3 regions of the Promicromonospora sp. NPDC023987 genome follow, and region 3 is predicted to be linked to each of the others. Evidence: predicted binding sites of a transcription regulator. Region 3 holds the regulator's gene; each other region holds the start of a gene.
What was found. Region 3 encodes LexA, which represses DNA repair genes until DNA is damaged. Its sites were predicted from a motif close to TCGAACANNTGTTCGA; they were not measured.

Region 1 (2,263 bases), on a different contig from region 3:
TCCAGGACGCCGGCATCGAGTACGACTCCGCCGACGTGATCTTCCACCCGTCGATGCAGGTCGAGGTGGACGTCGACGGCGCCCGCAAGATCATGCGGCTCATCGACTCGCTCGAGGACAGCGACGACGTGCAGAACGTCTACGCGAACTTCGACGCGAGCGACGAGGTCATGGCTGCGCTCGACGACGACGAGTGACGTCCGGCTGATCTCGCTGGTCGAGCCTGTCGAGACCGTCCCCGGCGTCGTGAGAATCTGACGCCATGCGCGTTCTCGGAGTTGATCCAGGTCTGACCAGGTGCGGTATCGGCGTGGTCGACTCCTTGCCCGGGCGACGGGCCCGCATGGTCGCGGTCGGGGTGATCCGCTCGGACGCGGACCTGTCCACCGACCTGCGCCTGCTGAAGATCGCGGACGGCCTCGACCAGTGGCTCGACGAGCACGTGCCCGACGTCGTCGCCGTGGAACGGGTCTTCGCCCAGCACAACGTCGGCACGGTGATGGGGACGGCCCAGGCGGCAGGCCTGGCGATGGTGGCAGCGGCCCGCCGGGGCGTGCCCGTCGCGCTGCACACGCCCTCGGAGGTGAAGGCGGCGGTGACGGGGTCCGGCAGGGCGGAGAAGGCGCAGGTGGCGACCATGATCACCCGGATCCTCGATCTCGACGAGGTGCCGCGCCCCGCCGACGCCGCCGACGCGCTGGCCCTGGCTGTCTGTCACCTGTGGCGGCCGGCCGGTGCACTGCAGGGCGGAGACCGGCACGAGCTCACCCCGGCGCAGCGCGCCTGGGCGGCGGCGGAGCAGGCCGCCAAGCAGCGCCCCCGCCGCTGACCTGCTGGTTGCGCGGCGTGGCCCCCTCCGGGGAGTGGCGCGCCTTGTTACGCTCCTCGCACGAACGTTCGATCAGGTCTCGGCAGGTTCAGCCGCCAGAGGGCATCGACCGTGTCCGGACGCACAGAAGGGGGAGCCCGTGATCGCCTCGCTGACGGGAACCGTTGCCCACGTGAGCCTCGACCGAGCGGTGGTCGACGTCGGCGGCGTCGGCTACCTGGTGCACGCCACGCCCACCACGCTGGCCGGGCTGCGTGTCGGTGAGACGGCCGGGGTGGCGACCAGCATGGTGGTCCGCGAGGACTCGATGACGCTGTACGGGTTCGGCGACCCCGACGAGCGTGACGTGTTCGAGGTGGTGCAGACCGTGTCCGGTGTCGGTCCGCGTCTGGCGCTGGCGATGCTCGCCGTGCACACGCCGGACGCGCTGCGCCGTGCGGTCGCCGGCGAGGACCTCGCCGCGCTGACCCGCGTACCCGGCATCGGCAAGAAGGGCGCCCAGCGCATAGTCCTGGAGCTCGCCGACCGGCTCGGGCCGCCGTCCGGGGCCCCGACCGGCTCGGCCACCGGTTCGCCGGTGGAGACCACCGTGAACGCGGCCGACCACTCCGAGCGCGTCGTGGAGGCCCTCGCCGGCCTGGGCTGGCCGGCCAAGCAGGCCGACGACGCCGTCGCGAAGGTCCTGGCCGAGGCAGGGACCGACGCCGTGGCCGCCGACGAGGTAGCCGGCACGCTCCGCTCCGCGCTGCGTCTGCTGGGAGGCCACCGTGGGTGAGGTCTCGACAGGCTCGACCACCGGGACCGGGGCGACCGGCGAGCGGGATCGGATCGTCGCACCGAGCGCCGACGAGATCGAGCGCGCCGCCGAGGCCGCGCTCCGTCCCAAGCGGCTCGACGACTTCGTCGGCCAACGGGTCGTGCGCGACCAGCTCTCCCTCGTGCTCCAGGCGGCGATCGCACGCGGCAACCCGCCGGACCACGTGCTCCTGTCCGGCCCGCCCGGGCTCGGCAAGACCACCCTCGCCATGATCATCTCCGGCGAGCTGGACGCGCACATGCGGCTCACCAGCGGTCCCGCCATCCAGCACGCCGGCGACCTCGCCGCCGTCCTGTCCTCCCTCGAGGAGGGGGACGTGCTGTTCATCGACGAGATCCACCGCCTGGCCCGCCCCGCAGAGGAGCTGCTGTACGTCGCGATGGAGGACTTCCGGGTCGACGTCATCGTCGGCAAGGGCGCCGGCGCGTCGGCGATCCCCCTCGCGCTGCCGCGGTTCACCGTCGTCGGCGCCACCACGCGCTCCGGCCTCCTGCCCGCCCCGCTGCGCGACCGCTTCGGGTTCACGGGGCACATGGACTACTACTCGCCCGAGGAGCTGGAGCGCGTCATCCTGCGCTCCTCCGGGCTGCTCGGGGTGCACCTCGAGCACACCGCGG
Region 2 (2,263 bases), on a different contig from region 3:
GTGGAACCGGGACGCCGACGTCGTCGCCAGCAGACGCCCACGCGGGTCGACATAGATCGCACGGAGCCACGCCGCGTCCGCATCGATCCCGTGTGCGGCCAGGCTTCGTACCACCGGAGCCGGCACGGCGCCCGCCCCTGCGGGAGCGCCCTCCAGCACGACGGCGGGCTGGTCACCGTCAGCGAGCAGAGTCCGGTCAGAGACCAGCAGGTTGATCGTGACCGGCACATCGTCCGCGTGTCCGGGCTCTCGACCGGTGACCCGCTCGATCAGGGTGTCGGCCATGATCTGCCCGGCACCACGCTCGTCACCCGTGGCCTTGGCGGCGTCGGCGTGCGCCTTGAGCTGCGCGTAGGCCTGCACCCCCTGCCGCATCGGGACCAGCGCGGTGAGGTACACCATCAGGTCGGGCGCCGGACGCACGGACACCGAACGTTCTGCCTCGGCCTTGGCGTTCCGCCGCACACACGCGTGCACGTCCAGCTGCGACGCCAGCTCCTTGATGCGAGCGACCAGCCGCTTGGTCCCCATCCGGGCCAGCTCCGCAAGACCGGCAGGCCCGCAGATCTCCTCGTCGATCCGGGCCCGGTCCTCGGCCGAGAGGTGCGCCGTCTCCCGCACCAGCAGCGTGGCGCGCCACGACGAGAGCACGCCCGTACGCAGCGCGTCGAACGTGAACGGCATCTCCGTGACCCACGCCCGGGCCGTACCGAGGAACGAGCCCGCCGCGTGCGGGCTGCATCGCATCGCAAGACCCACCTGGTTCGGCACACCGCGCCCCCGCCGCTCCGCGCGGACGCCCAGCCTGGCCTCCTCGGCCTTCGTCGCCTCCGACAGCGCGACAGCCAACCGCGCCTGGGTCGCGGTCACGGCGTCCTTCACCGCCTCCAGCTCCCCGAGCAGATCCACCCATTGCGACCGCACCTGCTTCGAGACGGACGAGGCCGTGTCGGTGCCGCCTGGCAGGATCATCCCCGCCAACAGGTCGCGGACCGCCCGGACACCGGCCACGTCGGTGGTGACGCCGTCGAACGGCACGGACGGGTCAGGCCCGTCGGCCGTTCGGGATGGCACCTCACCGCTTCGCGTCATAGCACCATCATATAGCACTGCTGTTCGATAGGCGCGCCGAAGAGACAGCTGAGTACGGACGCAGCGGGACGGGTCCCGGGACGGACTGGCTACCTTTCGGCACGGACGGCCAGACGGCCTGCTCCTCACCTCCACCCCGAAAGGATCACAGTGGACATGAAGCGAAATCGCATGATCCGCGTCGGCGCGGGCCTCGCCGCTGCGACGCTCGCGTGGACCGGACTCGCCGCCAGCGCCCAGGCGGCGACCGGTGACGACGACGTCCGCCCCCTGGTCGTCGGCGGCCAGCCCGCCGAGGAGGGTCAGTACCCCTGGCTCGTCGGGGTCGGCTCCACCGGCGACAGCACGCCGTGGGACCGGCAGTTCTGCGGCGGCTCGGTCATCACCGAGTCCGTCGTCCTCACCGCCGCGCACTGCGTCGAGGACGTGGCGGACGACCCCGAGGCGCTCGTGGTCTTCTCCGGCTCGGTCGACCTGGAGTCGGACGAGCTCGTCGAGACCGAGGTCGCGGACCTGCACATCGCCCACGACTACGGCGAGCCGGTCGACGGCGCCAACGACTGGGCGCTGCTGCTGCTCGACGAGCCGGTCGACGTCGAGCCGATCGAGGTCGGCGTGGACCCCGCCGAGTTCGAGACCCTCGAGGCCGTCGGCTGGGGCGAGACGGGCGAGGGCTTCCCGACCGTCGCGCGCTGGGTCGAGCTGCCCTTCGTCGACGACGGGGCCTGCTCCGACGCCTACCCGGGCGAGTTCGACGCCCAGACCATGCTGTGCGCGGGCGACCTCGAGAACGGCGGCGTCGACACGTGCAGTGGTGACTCCGGCGGTCCTCTGATGGCGCCGGACGACGACGGCGGCCAGATCCTGGTCGGCATCATCAGCTGGGGCGACGGTTGCGCCGTGCCCGGCAGCCCCGGCGTGTACGCCGAGGTAGCCGACTTCAACGGCTCGATGGACGACGCCATCGACGAGTGGGAGGACGGCGAGTAACGGAGACCGACGAAGGGCGCCGTCCACGGTGGACGGCGCCCTTTCTCATGAGGTGGGCGCGGCGACGTTCGTGTCAAGGCGCAGCGCGGCCACGAGCTCGCGGTAGAGCTCGTCGACCTCGAGCAGCTCCGCGTGCCGGCCGACCGCACGCACACGGCCGTGCTCGAGCAGCACGATCTGG
Region 3 (2,263 bases):
GTCGTCGTCACGGCCGGGGCCAAGCAGAAGCCCGGGCAGACCCGGATCGACCTCGCCGAGGCGACCATCGGGCTGATGCACCAGATCCTGCCCGGGCTGGTGGACGTCGCGCCGGACGCGACCTACCTGATGGTGACCAACCCCGTGGACGTCGTGACCTACGCGGCGCTCAAGATCTCCGGCCTGCCGCGTGAGCAGCTCTTCGGCAGCGGCACCGTCCTGGACTCGTCGCGGCTGCGGGTCGTGCTCGCCGAGCGCTGCGGCGTGGCCGTCGGGAACGTGCACGCGTACATCGCGGGGGAGCACGGTGACTCGGAGATCGCACTGTGGAGCTCCGCCACGATCGGCGGTGTCCCGCTGCTGGACTGGGCTCCGCTGGGCGGCAGGCCACCGATCGACGCAGCGGTGCGTGCGGAGGTGCACCACGAGGTGGTCGACTCCGCGTACCGGATCATCGCGGGCAAGGGGGCGACCAGCTACGCCGTCGGCCTGGCCGGAACCCGCATCATCGAGGCGGTCCTGAACGACGAGCGCCGGGTCATGCCGGTGTCCTCGCTGCTGGACGACTACCACGGCATCAGCGACGTCTGCCTTTCCGTGCCGTCGCTCGTGGACCGGCGCGGTGTCACCGACACGGTGCGGGTCCCGATGTCCGACGACGAGCTGGCCGGCCTGCGTGCCTCGGCGGACAGTGTGCGGGCGGTCCAGCGGCGCTTCGGCTTCTAGAAGCAGCGAAGGTCTCGACAGGCTCGACCACCGGTGCGTACCCGTTGGTCGAGCCCATCCGTTGGTCGAGCTTGTCGAGACCCTTACAGGCTGCGCAGCACCGCGACCACGCGGCCCAGGATCTGCGCCTCGTCGCCCGGGATGGGCTCGTAGGCAGGGTTCTGCGGCAGCAGCAGCACGTGGCCGTCCGCCTGCTTGAACGTCTTGACCGTGGCTTCACCGTCGATCATGGCCGCGACAATCTCGCCCTGCTCGGCAACGTTCTGCCGCCGGACCACCACCCAGTCCCCGTCGCAGATCGCGGCGTCGACCATCGAGTCACCGGCGACCTTGAGCAGGAACAGCTCGCCGTCGCCGACCAGCTGGCGGGGGAGCGGGAAGACGTCCTCGACGACCTGCTCGGCCAGGATCGGACCACCGGCGGCGATCCGGCCGACCAGCGGGACGTACGACGGCGGCGGGGTGCTGGCGTCGTCGGGCACCGAACCACCCCAGTGGACCTGGCCGCTGCGGCGCGGCTCGGGCCAGTGGATCTCGCCGCGTGTCGGCTTGTCGACCTGGTCCGCCAGGGGTTCGACGAGCTCCATCGCGCGCGGCCGGTTCGGGTCGCGGCGCAGGAAGCCCTTCTTCTCGAGCATCTGGAGCTGGTGCTTGACGCTCGACGGGCTCGCCAGCCCGACGGCCTCGCCGATCTCACGCATCGACGGCGGGTAGCCCCGCGTCTCGAACGACTGCCGAATCGTGTCCAGCACGAGGCGCTGCCGTTCGGTGAGGCGGTCTGTCGGAGAGATCGTGTGTACGTCAGCGACCGCCTTGTCGCTCGGCGCGTCCAGCGTGGCGACGCCAGGGAGTGTCATGTCGACAGCTAGTGCCGTGTCGGCGGCTCTCGTGTCGCTGGTCCCGTCCCGTCCCGTCATGCCCGTGCCCCTCCCGTTCCGACAAATGTTCTCTCGTGCGTCACCCACTCTAGATCACAAACTCGCTCGGCTCAAACGAATGTTCGAGCGTGTCTCGACATCGACGGTGTCCCGTGCTACACAATGGTACGGGCGTTCGACGAACGCTTGTATGAACGACAAGAGCTCAGTCACTCTTCGAGGAGGGGCCATGGGGGACGTGATCCCGCTGCGGCAGTACACCCCGACGTATGGACAGGCGTACGCGCCGTCGTATGGCCGGGCCTATGTACCGGTGTCTCGGCCGACCGTGGTCCCGGCGTACCGGCCGGCCCGGGAACGCACGATCGCCGACCGGCTCGGGCTGTCCGGTCTGCGGCTCACCCGGCGCGGCCGGGTGACGCTCGTGCTGCTGGCCATGCTCCTGCTCGCGCCGATGATCACCTGGGGCGCGACGGCGGTCGCCAGCTCACCGGGCGAGCCGACGGAGGTGCGGGTGCACGCGGTGCAGCCGGGGGAGACGCTCTGGGGCTTCGCCCAGGAGATCGCGGAGCCCGGCGAGGACGTCCGGCACGCCGTCGGGCGGCTCCAGGAGCTGAACCAGATGTCGTCGGGCTCTCTGGGGGTCGGGGAGCTGTTGC

Region 1: the regulator LexA is predicted to act here: its motif matches at 886-901, upstream of ruvA (Holliday junction branch migration protein RuvA).
Region 2: the regulator LexA is predicted to act here: its motif matches at 1,105-1,120, upstream of AB0F40_RS04150 (DUF222 domain-containing protein).

Annotation. Positions count from the first base shown of each region.
Region 1 is NZ_JBEZZF010000025.1:30,846-33,108, reverse strand. It holds gene AB0F40_RS13350 (YebC/PmpR family DNA-binding transcriptional regulator) at 1-197, shown strand, start outside; gene ruvC (crossover junction endodeoxyribonuclease RuvC) at 263-829, shown strand; gene ruvA (Holliday junction branch migration protein RuvA) at 969-1,604, shown strand; gene ruvB (Holliday junction branch migration DNA helicase RuvB) at 1,657-2,263, shown strand, end outside.
Region 2 is NZ_JBEZZF010000005.1:57,680-59,942, forward strand. It holds gene AB0F40_RS04150 (DUF222 domain-containing protein) at 1-972, opposite strand, end outside; gene AB0F40_RS04155 (serine protease) at 1,249-2,082, shown strand; gene AB0F40_RS04160 (ABC transporter ATP-binding protein) at 2,128-2,263, opposite strand, start outside.
Region 3 is NZ_JBEZZF010000002.1:88,370-90,632, forward strand. It holds gene AB0F40_RS01825 (L-lactate dehydrogenase) at 1-726, shown strand, start outside; gene lexA (transcriptional repressor LexA) at 810-1,583, opposite strand; gene AB0F40_RS01835 (hypothetical protein) at 1,834-2,263, shown strand, end outside.